Regions from separate parts of the Pseudomonas sp. Ors-4-3C genome, predicted to be linked through region 1. Evidence: predicted binding sites of a transcription regulator. Region 1 holds the regulator's gene; the other holds the start of a gene.
What was found. The regulator sigma-54, encoded in region 1, starts transcription at its own class of promoters, with help from an activator protein. The targets are predictions, from matches to a motif close to ANTGGCATNNANNTTGCTNT.
Positions count from the first base shown of each region.

Region 2: a site for sigma-54 is predicted at 4,223-4,242, ahead of flgB (flagellar basal body rod protein FlgB). Genes of this name have one in related genera too.

Region 1 covers NZ_CM146900.1:203,452-211,434, forward strand. The annotation lists gene ACVHNU_RS00855 (ZIP family metal transporter) at 1-70, shown strand, start outside; gene ACVHNU_RS00860 (HPr family phosphocarrier protein) at 108-383, opposite strand; gene rapZ (RNase adapter RapZ) at 399-1,256, opposite strand; gene ptsN (PTS IIA-like nitrogen regulatory protein PtsN) at 1,259-1,723, opposite strand; gene hpf (ribosome hibernation-promoting factor, HPF/YfiA family) at 1,736-2,044, opposite strand; gene ACVHNU_RS00880 (RNA polymerase factor sigma-54) at 2,118-3,611, opposite strand; gene lptB (LPS export ABC transporter ATP-binding protein) at 3,798-4,523, opposite strand; gene lptA (lipopolysaccharide transport periplasmic protein LptA) at 4,523-5,071, opposite strand; gene lptC (LPS export ABC transporter periplasmic protein LptC) at 5,058-5,630, opposite strand; gene ACVHNU_RS00900 (KdsC family phosphatase) at 5,639-6,163, opposite strand; gene ACVHNU_RS00905 (KpsF/GutQ family sugar-phosphate isomerase) at 6,163-7,137, opposite strand; gene ACVHNU_RS00910 (ATP-binding cassette domain-containing protein) at 7,413-7,983, shown strand, end outside.
Region 2 covers NZ_CM146900.1:3,913,978-3,921,960, reverse strand. The annotation lists gene ACVHNU_RS17655 (flagellar brake protein) at 1-167, opposite strand, end outside; gene ACVHNU_RS17650 (flagella synthesis protein FlgN) at 260-727, opposite strand; gene flgM (flagellar biosynthesis anti-sigma factor FlgM) at 776-1,102, opposite strand; gene flgA (flagellar basal body P-ring formation chaperone FlgA) at 1,262-2,023, opposite strand; gene ACVHNU_RS17635 (chemotaxis protein CheV) at 2,106-3,038, shown strand; gene cheR (protein-glutamate O-methyltransferase CheR) at 3,085-3,912, shown strand; gene flgB (flagellar basal body rod protein FlgB) at 4,283-4,690, shown strand; gene flgC (flagellar basal body rod protein FlgC) at 4,694-5,137, shown strand; gene flgD (flagellar hook assembly protein FlgD) at 5,153-5,878, shown strand; gene flgE (flagellar hook protein FlgE) at 5,909-7,240, shown strand; gene ACVHNU_RS17605 (hypothetical protein) at 7,633-7,926, shown strand; gene ACVHNU_RS17600 (ribonucleoside-diphosphate reductase subunit alpha) at 7,938-7,983, opposite strand, start outside.

The DNA.
Region 1 (7,983 bases):
CAAGCTTGCCAGTCTTGGCTTGCTGATCGGGTTCTGTCTGATGATGGTGATGGATACGGCGCTGGGCTGATTGGCAGAGAGGGAGCAAGCTCCCCCTCCATGCAGGATCAACCACCTTCATCGAAGTAGTTGTTGATCAACGCCACCAGCGCATCCAGCGCTTCCTGCTCCTGATGGCCTTCGGTACTCAGATAGATCTTGGTGCCTTTGCCGGCGGCCAGCATCATCATCGCCATGATGCTTTTGCCATCGACCGTGGTTTCGGGTGTACGCCCCACTCTGATCGTGCAATCCGGGAACTGGCCCGCTACCCCGACGAATTTGGCCGACGCTCGGGCATGCAGGCCCAGCTTATTGATGATTTCGATTTCCAGAGCAGGCATCGCGGTGTGAATCCTTTAAGTGAGGTCGCGGTGGCGAACCTGGACGTTCTTCAGGGTTTTCTGCAGGGCCTGACCCAGACGTTCGGTCAGGTAAACGGAGCGGTGATGCCCGCCGGTGCAGCCAATGGCAATGGTGACATAGGCGCGATTGCTCGCGGCAAAGCGCGGCAGCCATTTATTCAGGTAGCCGTAGATGTCTTGAAACATCTCCTCAACCTCCGGCTGCGCGGCCAGATATTCGGCGACCGGTGCATCGAGACCGGATTGTGCGCGCAATTCAGGCTTCCAGTACGGATTGGGCAGGCAGCGCACGTCGAACACCAGATCCGCATCCACCGGCATGCCGCGCTTGAAACCGAACGACTCGACCAGGAAGGCCGTACCCGGCTCCGGCTGGTTCAGCAGGCGTAGCTTGATGGTGTCGCGCAACTGGTACAGGTTCAGATTGGTGGTGTTGACCTTGAGGTCGGCCAGGTCGGCAATCGGCCCGAGCAGGGCGGTCTCGTCGTTGATCGCTTCGGCCAGCGAACGGTTGGCCGTGCTCAGCGGGTGACGACGGCGGGTTTCCGAAAAGCGCTTGAGCAGGGTTTCTTCGTCGGCATCCAGATACAGCACATCACACTGGATGTGCCGGGAGCGGACTTCTTCCAGCAACTCGGGGAAACGCGACAGGTGGCTCGGTAGGTTGCGCGCATCAATCGACACAGCCACCAGCGGCTGGGCCAGTTCGGTGTGGATCAGCGCGCGTTCGGCCAGTTCCGGCAGCAGACCGGCCGGCAGGTTGTCGATGCAGTAGTAGCCGTTGTCCTCAAGGACATCCAGGGCAGTGCTTTTACCCGAGCCGGAGCGGCCGCTGACGATGATCAAGCGCATGATTAATGCCCGTTTTGCTCGCTCAGGACGACCTGATACAAGGCTTCGTTACTCGGTGCGCTGCGCAGTTTTTCGCGCACTTCCTTGCGATCGAGCATGCTGGCGATCTGGCGCAGTAATTCCAGGTGGGCATCGGTGGCAGCTTCCGGGACCAGCAGGACAAACAGCAGGTCAACCGGCGCACCGTCGATGGCATCGAAATCGATAGGCGCATCAAGGTGCATCAAAGCGCTGACAGGCGCTTCACAGCCTTTGAGGCGACAGTGGGGAATGGCGATGCCGTTGCCGAAACCGGTGGAGCCGAGTTTCTCACGGGCGATCAGCGCCTCGAAGACATCTTGCATCTCCAGACCCGGCACTTCGCGGGCGATCAGGTTGGCAATCTGTTCGAGGGCTTTCTTTTTACTGCCGCCCGGCACGTTCACCAGGGAACGGCCGGGGGTCAGGATACTTTCAAGTCGGATCATGGGTTGGGGGTGTTAACGACCTGTCGCGCCCTGGAGGAGGCTCTGGGTCTTTTCCTTATGCTTTTTGAGTTGGCGATCCAGCTTGTCGGTCAGTGCGTCGATCGCAGCGTACATGTCGGTATCTTCTGCGTTGGCGACCACTTCGCTGCCGGGAATATGCAAGGTGGCTTCGATTTTCTGCTTCAGCTTTTCGACGCACATCGTGACCTGCACGTTGGTGATCTTGTCGAAATGGCGCTCCAGTCGTTGGAGTTTTTCCTCGATATAGGAACGCAGAGGTTGGGTCACTTCCAGTTGGTGTCCACTGATGTTGACTTGCATACAGCTTCTCCTTCGTTGCCAGTGCATAAAGCGGCAGGCCGAAGAGCCTGCCACTGGAACGCTGTAACGTGGCTTACATCAACCGCTTGCGTTCGCTCGAAGGCGCGATCCCGAGGGATTCGCGGTACTTGGCGACGGTGCGGCGAGCCACCTGAATGCCTTGTGCCTCCAGTAAACCAGCGATCTTGCTGTCACTCAACGGCTTTTTCTGATTTTCCGCCGCAACCAGTTTCTTGATGATCGCGCGAATCGCCGTGGACGAGCATTCGCCGCCTTCGGAGGTGCTGACGTGGCTGGAGAAAAAGTATTTCAGTTCATAAATGCCCCGTGGGGTATGCATGAATTTCTGGGTAGTGACGCGGGAAATCGTCGATTCGTGCATGCCGACCGCCTCGGCGATGTCGTGCAGGACCAACGGTTTCATGGCTTCGTCGCCGTACTCCAGGAAACCGCGCTGATGCTCGACGATCTGGGTCGCCACTTTCATCAGGGTTTCGTTGCGGCTTTGCAGGCTCTTGATGAACCAGCGCGCTTCCTGCAACTGATTGCGCATGAAAGTGTTGTCGGCGCTGGTGTCGGCGCGACGGACAAAACCGGCGTACTGTGCGTTGACCCGCAGACGGGGCACCGACTCCTGATTCAGCTCGACCAGCCAGCGTTCGTTGTCCTTGCGCACAATGACGTCCGGCACCACGTACTCGGCTTCAGTCGATTCGATCTGCGAGCCCGGGCGCGGATTCAGGCTCTGCACCAGTTCGATGACCTGACGCAGCTCATCTTCCTTGAGCTTCATACGCCGCATCAGCTGGCTGTAGTCGCGACTGCCGAGCAGATCGATGTAATCGCTGACCAGACGCTTGGCTTCGTTCAGCCACGGAGTCTTGGCCGGGAGCTGGCGCAGTTGCAGCAACAGGCATTCGCCGAGGTTGCGGGCGCCGATGCCGGCGGGTTCGAACTGCTGGATGCGGTGCAGGACGGCTTCGATCTCGTCCAGCTCGATGTCGAGTTCCGGATCAAAGGCGTCGAGAATTTCTTCGAGGGTTTCATCGAGGTAGCCCTGATTGTTGATGCAATCGATCAGGGTCACGGCGATCAGGCGGTCGGTGTCGGACATCGGCGCCAGGTTCAATTGCCAGAGCAAATGGCTCTGCAGGCTTTCCCCGGCAGAGGTGCGGGTGGTGAAGTCCCACTCGTCGTCATCGCCGCTGGGCAGGCTGCTGGCGCTGGTCTGGTAGACATCTTCCCAGGCAGTGTCGACCGGCAGCTCGTTGGGAATGCGCTCGTTCCATTCACCTTCCTCCAGGTTGTCCACCGTCGGGGCGGTTTCCTGGTATGACGGTTCCTGAATGTCGGTGTTGGGCTTTTGTTCGGCGTTGTCGGCCAAAGGATCGGAGTTGTCGAAGTCGTCGCCTTCTTCCTGGCGTTCGAGCATCGGATTGGATTCCAGGGCCTCCTGGATTTCTTGTTGCAGGTCCAGGGTCGACAATTGGAGCAGGCGGATGGCCTGTTGCAGCTGCGGTGTCATCGTCAGCTGCTGGCCCATTCTCAAGACTAGCGATGGTTTCATGGCAGGGGCTTAACACCTTATTCGCCGGCGCGCATGCGCCATCCACTACAGGGCGCCGAAGCGCCAAACTTAAGCAAATTATATGCCTGAAACTGTCGTGTTTGCCTAGAGCGCTGTAACAATAAAAGCGTATAAAAGCCTGCTTCATCGATACAGCACCCGGAGGCTGGCCAAGTGCCTTGGTGCTTACAGGCGGAACTCGTGGCCCAGATACACTTCCTTCACCAGATCGTTGGCAAGGATGGTCGCAGCATCGCCTTCGGCGATCAGTTGACCGTCGTTGACGATGTAGGCGGTTTCGCAGATATCCAGGGTCTCACGCACGTTGTGGTCGGTGATCAGAACACCGATGCCCTTGGCCTTGAGGTGGTGGATGATCTGCTTGATGTCGCCAACCGAGATCGGGTCGACACCGGCGAACGGTTCGTCGAGCAGGATGAATTTCGGTGCGGTCGCCAGTGCGCGAGCGATTTCCACCCGGCGGCGTTCACCACCGGACAGGCTCATGCCGAGGTTGTCGCGGATGTGGCTGATGTGGAATTCCTGCAGCAGGCTTTCCAGTTCCTTGCGACGACCGGCCTTGTCGAGTTCCGCGCGGGTTTCGAGGATGGCCATGATGTTATCGGCCACCGACAGTTTGCGGAAGATCGACGCTTCTTGCGGCAGATAGCCGATACCGGCCTTGGCGCGGCCGTGCATCGGCTGATGGCTGACGTCCAGATCATCGATCAACACGCGGCCCTGATCGGCCTGCACCAGGCCGACGATCATATAGAAGCAGGTCGTCTTGCCGGCGCCGTTCGGGCCGAGCAGGCCAACGATCTGGCCACTGTCGATCGACAGGCTGACGTCGCGCACAACCTGGCGGCTTTTATAGGCCTTGGCCAGGTGTTGAGCTTTCAGAGTTGCCATTACTGGGCCTTTTTCTCGTCGTTTTTCGGCTTCGGCTGGATCACCATGTCGATGCGCGGACGCGCCTCGGTGACTTTACTGCCGGTAGCGCGGCCGGCGCTGGCCAGTTTTTTCACCGTGTCATAGACGATTTTTTCGCCCTGAGTGGTGTTGTTGTCCTTGTCGACAACCTTGGCCTTGTCGATCAGCACGACGCGATTCTGCTGCGCGTGATACTGGATGGTCACGCCCCAGCCCTGCACAGGTTTTTTGTCGCCGGCAGTCTGCAGTTGCTCGAAGTAGGCGAGGTTGCCCACCGAGGTCACTACGTCGATTTCGCCGGTCGGGGTGCGAGTCAGGGTCACGGTATTACCGGTCACCTTCATCGAGCCTTGGGTAATGATCACGTCACCTTTATAGGTGGCAACGCCATTCTTGTCGTCCATCTGGGCATCGTCGGCCTGAATGCGAATGGGCTGCTCTTGATCGTTCGGCAGAGCCCAGGCGCTCACGCTTCCCAGTGCTGCGCCCAGACTGAGCAAAATAGGGAGGGTTTTAACGAGCCTCATACTGTCCTCTTACGTTAGATAGCAGGTGTATCCTGCTTTCCTTCAAATACGCCTTCATTCCCACGCCAGTCGATACACCCCCAGCGCCGTCGATTCTAACGGGTTGCGCGGTCTGCGCATATTGCTGCTGCGGGAACACTGTCATGCGTGTGCTGGTGATCAAGGTGTCGCGGTTCTTTTCGTCAGTACGCTTGACGCGTACGGAATCGATCAGTTCGACCTCGGTGCCGCCTGAATTCACTTCACCGCGCTCGCTGGTCACGTGCCACGGAAACTCGGTGCCGCGGAACATGTTCAGGTCGGGTTTGGTGACAAGCGTCACATCCGTCGCTTTCAGGTGCTCGGCCTTGTCCGACGTCATCTCGTATTGCAGCTTGCCGTCCGGGAGGTACTGAAAGGTGTGTGTATTGGTGGCGTACCAGTCGATGGCTGTGTCTTCGGCCTTGGCTGCAGGCTTGTCGAGGAAGCGTTCCGGACTGATATTCCAGTAGCCGACCGCTGCAAACATGGCAGCGATACAGCCGAACAGCAGGAAGTTGCGAAATTTTTTGCTAAACATGATTTGGCTCACAGGTACGCGGCGTTGGCCGCATCGAGGCGGCCCTGGGCGCGCAGGATCAATTCGCAGAATTCGCGGGCGGCACCTTCGCCACCACGGGCCCGAGTGACGCCATGGGCGTGTTCGCGCACGAAATCGGCAGCATTGGCGACGGCCATGCCCAGGCCTACGCGGCGGATCACCGGCAGGTCAGGCAAGTCGTCACCGAGGTAGGCGACCTGTTCATAGCTTAGGCCCAGTTGCTGCAGAAGACCGTCCAGAACCACCAATTTGTCTTCGCGGCCCTGAAACAGATGCGGGATGCCGAGGTTCTTCGCCCGGCGCTCAACCACCGGCGTCTTGCGGCCACTGATGATGGCCGTCTCGACACCGGCATTCATCAGCATCTTGATGCCTTGGCCGTCGAGGGTGTTGAACGTCTTGAATTCGCTGCCGTCTTCAAGGAAGTACAGGCGCCCGTCGGTGAGGACGCCGTCGACGTCGAACACTGCCAGTTTGATCGCTTTGCCGCGTTGCAGCAGATCGCTTGTCATTACATCACTCCTGCACGCAGCAGATCGGAGAGGTTGAAGGCGCCAATCGGGCGATCTTCTTCGTCCACGACCACCAGTGCGTTGATTCGGTGGTCTTCCATGATTTTCAGCGCTTCGGCGGCGAGCATCTCGGGCCGTGCGGTCTTGCCGTGTGCGGTCATGACCTGGTCGATGGTGGCGCTGCGGATGTCGATGCTGCGATCCAGGGTGCGGCGCAGGTCGCCGTCGGTGAAGATCCCGGCCAGCTTGCCATCGGCTTCAAGGATGACGGTCATGCCCAGACCCTTGCGGGTCATTTCCATGAGCGCGTCCTTGAGCAGGGTGCCGCGTTGCACTTGCGGCAGCTCTTGCCCGGCGTGCATGACGTTTTCCACTTTCAGCAGCAGGCGTCGACCCAGGGCACCGCCCGGGTGGGAAAAAGCAAAATCTTCGGCGGTGAAACCACGCGCTTCCAGCAGCGCCACGGCCAGGGCATCGCCCATGACCAGCGCTGCGGTGGTCGAGGAAGTCGGCGCCAGGTTCAGCGGGCAGGCTTCGTGCTCGACGTGAACATTGAGATTGACTTCGGCGGCCTTGGCCAACGGCGACTGCGGATTGCCGGTCAGGCTGATCAACTGGATACCCAGGCGCTTGATCAGGGGCAGCAAGGTGACGATTTCGTTGGTCGAGCCGGAGTTGGAGAGGGCGAGAATCACGTCGTCACGGGTGATCATGCCCATGTCGCCATGACTGGCTTCGGCGGGGTGGACGAAAAATGCCGGGGTGCCGGTGCTGGCCAGGGTCGCGGCAATCTTGTTGCCGACGTGCCCGGATTTGCCCATGCCGACCACGACCACACGGCCTTTGCTGGCCAGAATCATCTCGCAAGCGCGTACGAAATCGGCGTCGATATGGGGCAACAAGCCTTGTACGGCTTCCACTTCGAGGCGGATGGTGCGTTGTGCCGATTGAATCAGGTCGCTGGATTGGCTCATGTCAGAAATCGTATAGCCCGATGAAAAGGCGGCGATTATAGCGGTTATGTTGAAAAGCCTCACGCAAGTTCGTTGTGCTTTGTCATTCCTCGTAACCAAAACCCTGAAAAAGCGCGGCCGCGCCTGTCATATCGCTGAACACAGGGGGGCATGGGCCTTGGGCGCTTGGCCTTTGCAGTGATATAGTTCGCCGCCAGTTCGGCCTGCCCGGGAGGTATGTGCTTTCTGCGGAAAGCCAGGCGTCCGAGTGAGAGGCTGCATCGCAAGGAGTTTAGATGAGTGCCGATAACGCCTACGCGGTCGAGCTGAAGGGAGTCTCCTTCAAGCGCGGTGCGCGCAGCATTTTCAATAACGTCGATATTCGCATCCCGCGTGGCAAGGTTACCGGCATCATGGGACCTTCCGGGTGCGGCAAGACCACTTTGTTGCGCTTGATGGGTGCACAGTTGCGTCCTTCCAGCGGCGAAGTCTGGGTCAACGGCCAGAACCTGCCGACGCTGTCGCGCAGTGATCTGTTCGATGCGCGCAAGCACATGGGCGTGCTGTTTCAGAGCGGCGCGCTGTTTACCGATCTCGATGTCTTCGAGAACGTCGCTTTCCCCCTGCGCGTTCATACCCAATTGCCGGATGAAATGATCCGCGACATCGTTCTGCTCAAATTGCAGGCGGTCGGTCTGCGCGGCGCCATCGAGCTGATGCCCGACGAACTGTCCGGCGGTATGAAGCGTCGCGTGGCGCTCGCCCGGGCAATTGCGCTCGATCCGCAGATTCTCATGTACGACGAGCCTTTCGTCGGTCAGGACCCGATCGCCATGGGCGTGCTGGTACGCCTGATCCGTCTGCTCA
Region 2 (7,983 bases), 2.6 Mb from region 1:
TCAACCTTGATCAGGTAGCTCTGGAAGCGCTGACTGCGCTCGTGAAAGGTGATGATCAGCGGATCGTGGCTTTCTTGCAGCTGGCGCAGGTTGCTGGAGATTTCCAGGGGCGTGGTCAGCACCTTTGGTGGCTGCGGAGTATCATCCGCGCTTAGGGCGTTTGGCACGTTTTCTCAATCTCCAGACAAAATTTGACTACGACTAGCCAGCATTTTGCCAGCATGTTTCGCGGGTTGATAGTGCAGGCACATCGAATGGCTCACGCCTGGCTGAGCGTACGCGGCTTGGTGGGCTTGGCGAAAGTGCCTGTGGCGTCATACAACGCTGGTGGCTCGCCCCCGGTGAGGATTTTCAGCTGATTGGCCGTGGTGGCCTGCTGAATCTGGATCGACTGACCGTTTTTGACATTGGCCGCCTGGCACTGGGCAATCAGGTCTGTCAGTACGTCGCTCTGGGACAGCAACTGATCGCCAATGCTCGACTGGCTGGCCAGGTGCTCCAGGCCCTGACGATCGAGCGGCAAATTGAGGCTGGCGAGGATTTCGCTGCGCTTGCGGCCATGCTGTTCAAGCAGAATGATCAATGCCTGTTTGCGCGCCAGAATATCTTCGAGCAAGGGCATGTCGCGACCGTGCAAGGCGAGGGACTCGGTTTGCAATAACTCCAGCAATTGTTGAGCTGGAGCAAAGTCGTCGGTGATCAGTTGCAATAAATTAGTGTCGTGCATGGCTGGCCTTGGGTTCTAAGCGTCCAAAAGCCTGGCGCCGGCAAAAGCCTAGCGCTGGGCTTCGAAGTTGAGCAGTTTGCTGGCTACACGGTTGCTGTCGACTTTATAGCTGCCATCGGCAATCGCTGCTTTCAACTCGGCCACTCGGGCTTTGTCGACGGCAGGCTGATCGCGCAGCTTGTCAGTGACCTTCTGCAACTGTTGAGCCTCATTGCTGAGGTGTACCGATTCCCCGCTTTTTACGGTACTGGCCGTTTCGGCCGGGGTATTCAGCGGCGCGGAGGTGCCGGTATCGGCGGTTTCCTTGGCGTTGCTGGTACGTGTACTGCCCGTAAGTGACGAGGAGCTGTTCAAACGGCTGAAATCGATGACCATGTTAAAAACCTCTGGGAATTTGGACGCTTGCCATGTTCTCGGCCATCCCCTGGAAAACTTTAGGCTCATTTGCAATGAGCTGCATGCGTCGAAGCGTGTCCTGCTTCGGCACAGTTTAGGGAAGCGTCGAGGCCGGCGCCAGTTTTCTGCGTGAGCGTTTTACATGGCCACTTCCACTTGGCCCGGCGCGATGACCTGCGCCTTGATCACCCGGTTGGAGTTCAGGTTTTTCACCCGGATCTGTTCCTTCAGACCGCCATTGGCCAAGGCTTCGCCGGGCATGCGTACGGCGAGCGTACCGCTGCGGGCGATGATGACCACCTGATCGCCCTTGCGCACCACTTCAGCCTGTTCCAGATGCACCAGAGTAATGACCTGATCGGCGACCGTTGGTCGGGTTAATTTTTGCCCGATGGCTTCATCCACCGACGTCAGGAAACCCTGATTGATCTGGCTGACGTCGCGTTCACGCAAGGTCACGTCCTGCGGCTCGATAATCCCGGCGCGTTTGAGCGGTCGGGTGGTGGTGACAATCTCGCGAAACAGGCGGACTTGAGCGGGCACGAACACCGTCCAGGGCGAGCTTCCCTCGCAACGGACCTTGACCGTGACCCGGCCCAGCGGACGTGCCGGACTCTCCAGCGACGCTGTCAATTCCTTGTCGCACATAGGCATGCGCATACGTGGATCGAGCTGGTTGACCTCGATTTCGTAGCGGCCTTCGGTTTGACTGGTAGCCAGATAGTCTTCTACGGTGAACTCAAGAAAGCCCTGAGTGACGCCGATAAGCATGTCAGGCAAGGTAACCGTATCAGCACCGGCAGGGCTGCCAGCGAAAAACAAGCAGACGGCAGACGTCGCGCACAACGCTTTGCGGGTGCGGGAGGTCAGGCGTCGGAAAAATGTCGTTTGAGCGTTCATACGAGTTAAAAAGCAAGCGCCGTGCCGTTTAGCAATGAATGTGCGTCGCAACAACACTTGGCGTTGGTGTAGGAGTCTGGGCATGGCTGGTGTAATGGATTCGGTGAACCAGCGCACGCAACTGGTAGGGCAGAATCGCCTGGAGCTGTTGTTGTTCCGTCTCGACGGTCAACAGCTCTACGGAATCAACGTGTTCAAGGTGCGGGAAGTGCTGCAATGCCCGTCGCTGACGTTGATGCCCAAGTCCAGTCCTGTCGTGTGCGGGGTGGCGAATATCCGGGGGGCGACCATTCCGATCCTTGATCTGGCAATGGCGACCGGTTCCGGGGCGTTGAAAGACAAGAAAAATCCGTTCGTGATCATCACGGAGTACAACACCAAGACCCAGGGTTTCCTGGTCCGCTCGGTGGAGCGCATCGTCAACATGAACTGGGAAGAGATCCATCCGCCGCCCAAGGGCACGGGGCGCGATCATTACCTGACCGCTGTGACTCGAGTCGACAACCAGTTAGTCGAAATCATCGACGTCGAGAAGGTGCTGGCGGAAGTCGCGCCGACGCCGGAAGCGATTTCGGTCGGTGTGGTCGATGTCGAGACCCAGAGCAAGGCGTTGTCGCTGCGGGTGTTGACGGTCGACGACTCGTCGGTGGCGCGCAAGCAGGTCACGCGTTGCCTGCAGACGGTCGGTGTCGAAGTGGTGGCGCTGAACGACGGCAAGCAGGCGCTGGATTACCTGCGCAAGCTGGTCGATGAGGGCAAGAAGCCGGAAGAAGAGTTCCTGATGATGATTTCCGACATCGAGATGCCGGAGATGGACGGGTACACCCTGACGGCGGAGATCCGCAGCGACCCGCGCATGCAAAAGCTTCATATCATCCTGCATACTTCGTTGTCGGGGGTTTTCAATCAGGCGATGGTCAAGAAAGTCGGTGCCGATGACTTCCTGGCCAAATTCCGTCCTGATGACCTGGCATCCCGGGTAGTCGACCGGATCAAAGCAGCAGATATCAGCTAGGGGCCTTCTGCCCCTGGCGGTCAACACGATTTAAGAGGCGGCATCATTGTCTACGGGTAATTTGGATTTCGAACAGTTCCGGGTCTTCCTGGAAAAAGCCTGTGGCATTTTGCTCGGTGAAAACAAGCAGTACCTGGTCTCGAGCCGTCTCAACAAACTGATGGAGCAGCAAGGCATCAAGTCCCTGGGTGAGCTGGTACAGCGCATCCAGACCCAGCCGCGCAGCGGTTTGCGCGAGCAGGTGGTCGATGCCATGACGACCAACGAAACCCTGTGGTTTCGTGACACCTATCCGTTTGAAGTCTTGAAGAACAAGGTGCTGCCCGAGGCGATCAAGGCCAGTCCCAACCAGCGTCTGCGGATCTGGTCGGCGGCGTGCTCGTCCGGTCAGGAGCCGTATTCGCTGTCGATGTCGATCGATGAGTTCGAGCGCAGCAACCTCGGTCAGTTGAAGATGGGTGTGCAGATCGTTGCCACCGACCTGTCCGGCAGCATGCTGAACAACTGCAAGACCGGCGAGTACGACAGTCTGGCGATCGGTCGCGGTTTGTCCGCCGATCGTCTGCAGCGCTACTTCGACCCGAAAGGGCCGGGACGCTGGGCAGTCAAGGCGCCGATCAAGAATCGCGTGGAGTTCCGCTCGTTCAACCTGCTCGACAGCTATGCGAGTCTGGGCAAGTTCGACATCGTGTTTTGCCGCAACGTGCTGATCTACTTCTCCGCCGAGGTGAAGAAAGACATCCTGTTGCGCATTCACAGCACGCTGAAGCCGGGCGGGTATCTGTTCCTCGGTGCTTCCGAAGCGCTGAACGGTTTGCCGGATCATTACCAGATGGTCCAGTGCAGCCCAGGGATCATTTACCAGGCGAAGTGATTGCATCGGCAATACAAAAAACGGGAGGCCTCAGGGACTCCCGTTTTTTTGTGCCTGAATTATCTCCCTCACACACCACAAATCCCCTGTGGGAGCGGGCTTGCTCGCGAATGCGGGGTGTCAGAAAAACAGATATCGACTGACTCGACGCTTTCGCGAGCAAGCCCGCTCCCACAGTGGGTCTGTGGTGTAGGTGCGAGGGGAGGGCAAGCGGCAGAAAAGCGGCAGCCAGCGGAAGCCGTTTGCCGCTTTTCTGGCATTGCCGCTTTGCCAACGCCCCGCAAAGCCCCGGTTTTCGGGGGGTTCTCGCATTGGCACGCGGCTTGCTAAAGCTCAGGTACGAAAAACCGGTCACCCGAAGGTTCCCGACATGAGCATCAGCTTCGATAAAGCGCTCGGCATTCACGAAAAGGCATTGGGCTTCCGCGCCCAGCGCGCCGAAGTGTTGGCCAACAACATCGCCAACGCCGATACCCCGAACTACAAGGCTCGGGATCTGGACTTCTCCAAAGTGCTCGAAGCACAGAGCCAGAAGAACGCCAACGGCACCATCGCCCTGAACATGACCAACAGCCGTCACATCGAAGCTGAAGGCGTGGGCAATGGCGACGAGTCGCTGATGTATCGCACGCCGATGCAGCCTTCGATCGACCAGAACACCGTGGACGCTCAACTCGAGCAGTCGAATTACGCGGAAAACGCGGTCGGCTTCCAGGCCAGCTTCACTCTGCTCAACAGCAAATTCAAAGGGCTGGTGTCAGCCCTGCGCGGAGAGTAATCCATGTCCCTGTCCAGCGTTTTCAACATTGCCGGCAGCGGCATGAGCGCACAAACCACGCGTCTGAACACCGTGGCTTCGAACATCGCCAACGCCGAAACCGTCTCGTCGAGCATCGACCAGACCTACCGCGCCCGTCACCCGGTGTTCGCCACCATGTTCCAGGGCGGCCAGAACAGCGGCAGCAACTCGCTGTTCCAGAGCCAGGACGCCGCAGGGCAGGGCGTACAGGTGCTTGGCGTGGTCGAAGACCAGAGCAACCTCGAAGCGCGCTACGAGCCGAACCATCCGGCCGCTGACGCCAAGGGCTACGTCTACTACCCGAACGTCAACGTGGTGGAAGAAATGGCTGACATGATTTCCGCGAGCCGGTCGTTCCAGACCAACGCCGAAATGATGAACACCGCCAAAACCATGATGCAGAAGGTGCTGACCCTCGGTCAGTAATAAGGGGCGACTGCCATGAGTGTTTCCGATACCACCAGCAGCTTGAGCATGAATGACATCCTGGCGAACTCGTCGAAGAAGACCAGTTCGACCGCCGATGGCATTGCTTCTGCGACTAACAGTTCCACCGGCGGCCAGGCGCTGGGCAAGGATGCGTTCCTGCAATTGCTGGTCACCCAGCTGAAAAACCAGAACCCGCTCGACCCGCAGGACAACAGCGCGTTCGTTGCGCAGTTGGCGCAGTTCAGCAGTCTGGAAGGCATCACCACGCTTAACAGCACCGTCAGCTCGCTGGCCGGCAACTACAACTCCTCGCAGGCCCTTCAGGCGTCGTCGCTGGTGGGCCGCAACGTGATCGTGCAGACCAACACCGTTCAATTGGACGACCCGAGCAAAGGCATGACCGGTTCGGTCACCGTTCCGTCGTCGATTGCCGGCGGCACCGTCAGCATTACCGACAGCAGCGGCACGGTCGTTCGCACCATCGATCTGGGCAGTCGCGCCGCAGGCAGCGCGAGCTTCACCTGGGACGGCAAGGACAAGGACGGCAATCTGGTCAAGACCGGTACCTACACCGTCAAGGCCAACGCATCGATCAATGGCACCTCGACCGATATGGCGACCTATCTGCCAGCCACGGTCAACAGTGTGACCATCAGCCAGACCGGTGGCGAGCTGATGCTCAACCTGTCCGGCAAGGGCACCGTCGCCCTGTCCAAAGTACAAACCATTGGTATATAGAGCCGACTAACCGGCACAAAGGAGTGGAATATGTCTTTCAATATCGGCCTTAGCGGTCTCTATGCAGCCAACAAACAACTGGACGTGACCGGCAACAACATCGCCAACGTCGCGACCGCCGGTTTCAAATCGTCCCGTGCAGAATTCGAAGACGTCTACTCGGCCACTCGTCTGGGTAGCGGCAGCAAGGTCATCGGCAACGGTGTGCGCCTGGCCAACGTGTCCCAGCAGTTCACCCAGGGTGACATCAACAACACCGGTAACGTGCTGGACATGGGTATCAACGGTTCCGGTTTCTTCACCATGAGCAACAACGGCGCGATCACCTACACCCGTGCCGGTACGTTCAAGGTCGATAATAACGGCTTCATCACCAACACCGACTACACCTCGCGCCTGCAAGGTTATGGTGTGGATGCCAACGGCAAGATCATCAACGGCGTGTTGACCGACCTGAAGATCGACACCTCGAACCTGGCGCCGAAATCGACTTCGCTGGTGACTTCGAGCATCAACCTGAACTCGTCGGCCCCAGTGATCGACGACACAGTGGCGGCAGGCAAGTTCGACCCGGCAAAACTCGAAACCTACACCAAGTCGTTCAGCACACCGATCTATGACTCTCAGGGCAACTCGCACGTCATGGATCAGTACATGGTGAAAACCGGCCAAAACACCTGGAAGGTCTACACCCTGGTGGACGGGCGCAATCCGGATGCAACCGGCAGCGATCCAACCAAGACCGCCCCGACTGCTTCGACACTGACGTTCGACAGTTCGGGCAATCTCACTCAGGTCAGCACGCCTAACCCGGCGGATGCGACCAAGCCGATCATCAGCAGCGACTTGAAGCTGACCGGCTGGGTACCGGGTACCGTGACCAACGGCACCTTCACGCCAAACGGCGCGTCTGCCAACACCAATGGCGTGACCATTTCCATGGCCAAGACCACTCAGTTCAACGCTGATACCGCGCGTTCGATCCCGACTCAGGACGGTTACGCCACTGGCCAGATCACCAACCTGACCATCGACGGTACCGGTACGCTGTTCGCCAACTTCAGCAACAACCAGAGCAAGGCCATCGGCCAGGTTGCGCTGGCCAGCTTCACCAACGAACAAGGCCTGCAGGCAGTCGGCGGTACCAGTTGGAAAGAGACGTTCGCCTCGGGTATCCCGGGCTACGATGCGCCGGAAACCGGTACGCTGGGTTCGATCGCGTCCAACTCGCTGGAAGAGTCCAACGTTAACCTGACCAACGAGCTGGTGGATCTGATCAAGGGCCAGAGCAACTATCAGGCGAACGCCAAGACCATTTCGACCCAGAGCACTATCATGCAGACCATCATTCAGATGACCTGATTGCGGTTTCTGGTTGTGCAAGAGCCCCTCTTTTTGAGGGGCTTTTTTGTGGGCGGCTATTGGGTGGCAGCTGTTTTGATTGAGTGAATATCCGTTGCTTCGGGTGCTGCGGCTGGCGGTTTCGCCCTTACGGCGAGTCACTTTTTCAGACGCCAAAAAGTAACCAAAAGGCTTGGCCCCAGCGTTCGGCCCTCGCTTAGGCTCGGGTTCCTTCGCTGCGGAATTCATCCGGGGGCATCGCCTACGGTTTGCTTCGCTGCACCTCCTCTCGATGTGTTTGGCTTCGCCAAACGGTCGCTTCGCTCCCACCCCCGGATAAACCCCTCCACTCAGCCTGCCGACGGGGCCGGTACGGCAAGATCAAAAGCTTTCGGCGAGCTGACACTCGGCCATTGAGTGGTGAAAAGCATGCGCTTGGCTTTTGCTCTTCTGTGGAAGCCAGCCTGCTGGCGATGGCGGCCCGCGAGCCAACTAATCTCCGTCAGATTCATGTAATCACTGTAGGAGCTGCCGAAGGCTGCGATCTTTTGATCTATGGCAGCAGCACTGAAGATCAAAAGATCGCAGCCTCGTTGCTCTCGACAGCTCCTACAGGTAAATGGCGGGCAAAAGAAAACCCCCGACAAACCAGAAGTCTGTCGGGGGTTTCTTTTGCCTGGAGAGATCAGGCGCCTCGCGACGCCTGACTCAGCTCAGCTTATTGGCAAGCTTCGCAATCCGGCTCGTCGATCGCGCAAGCCTTT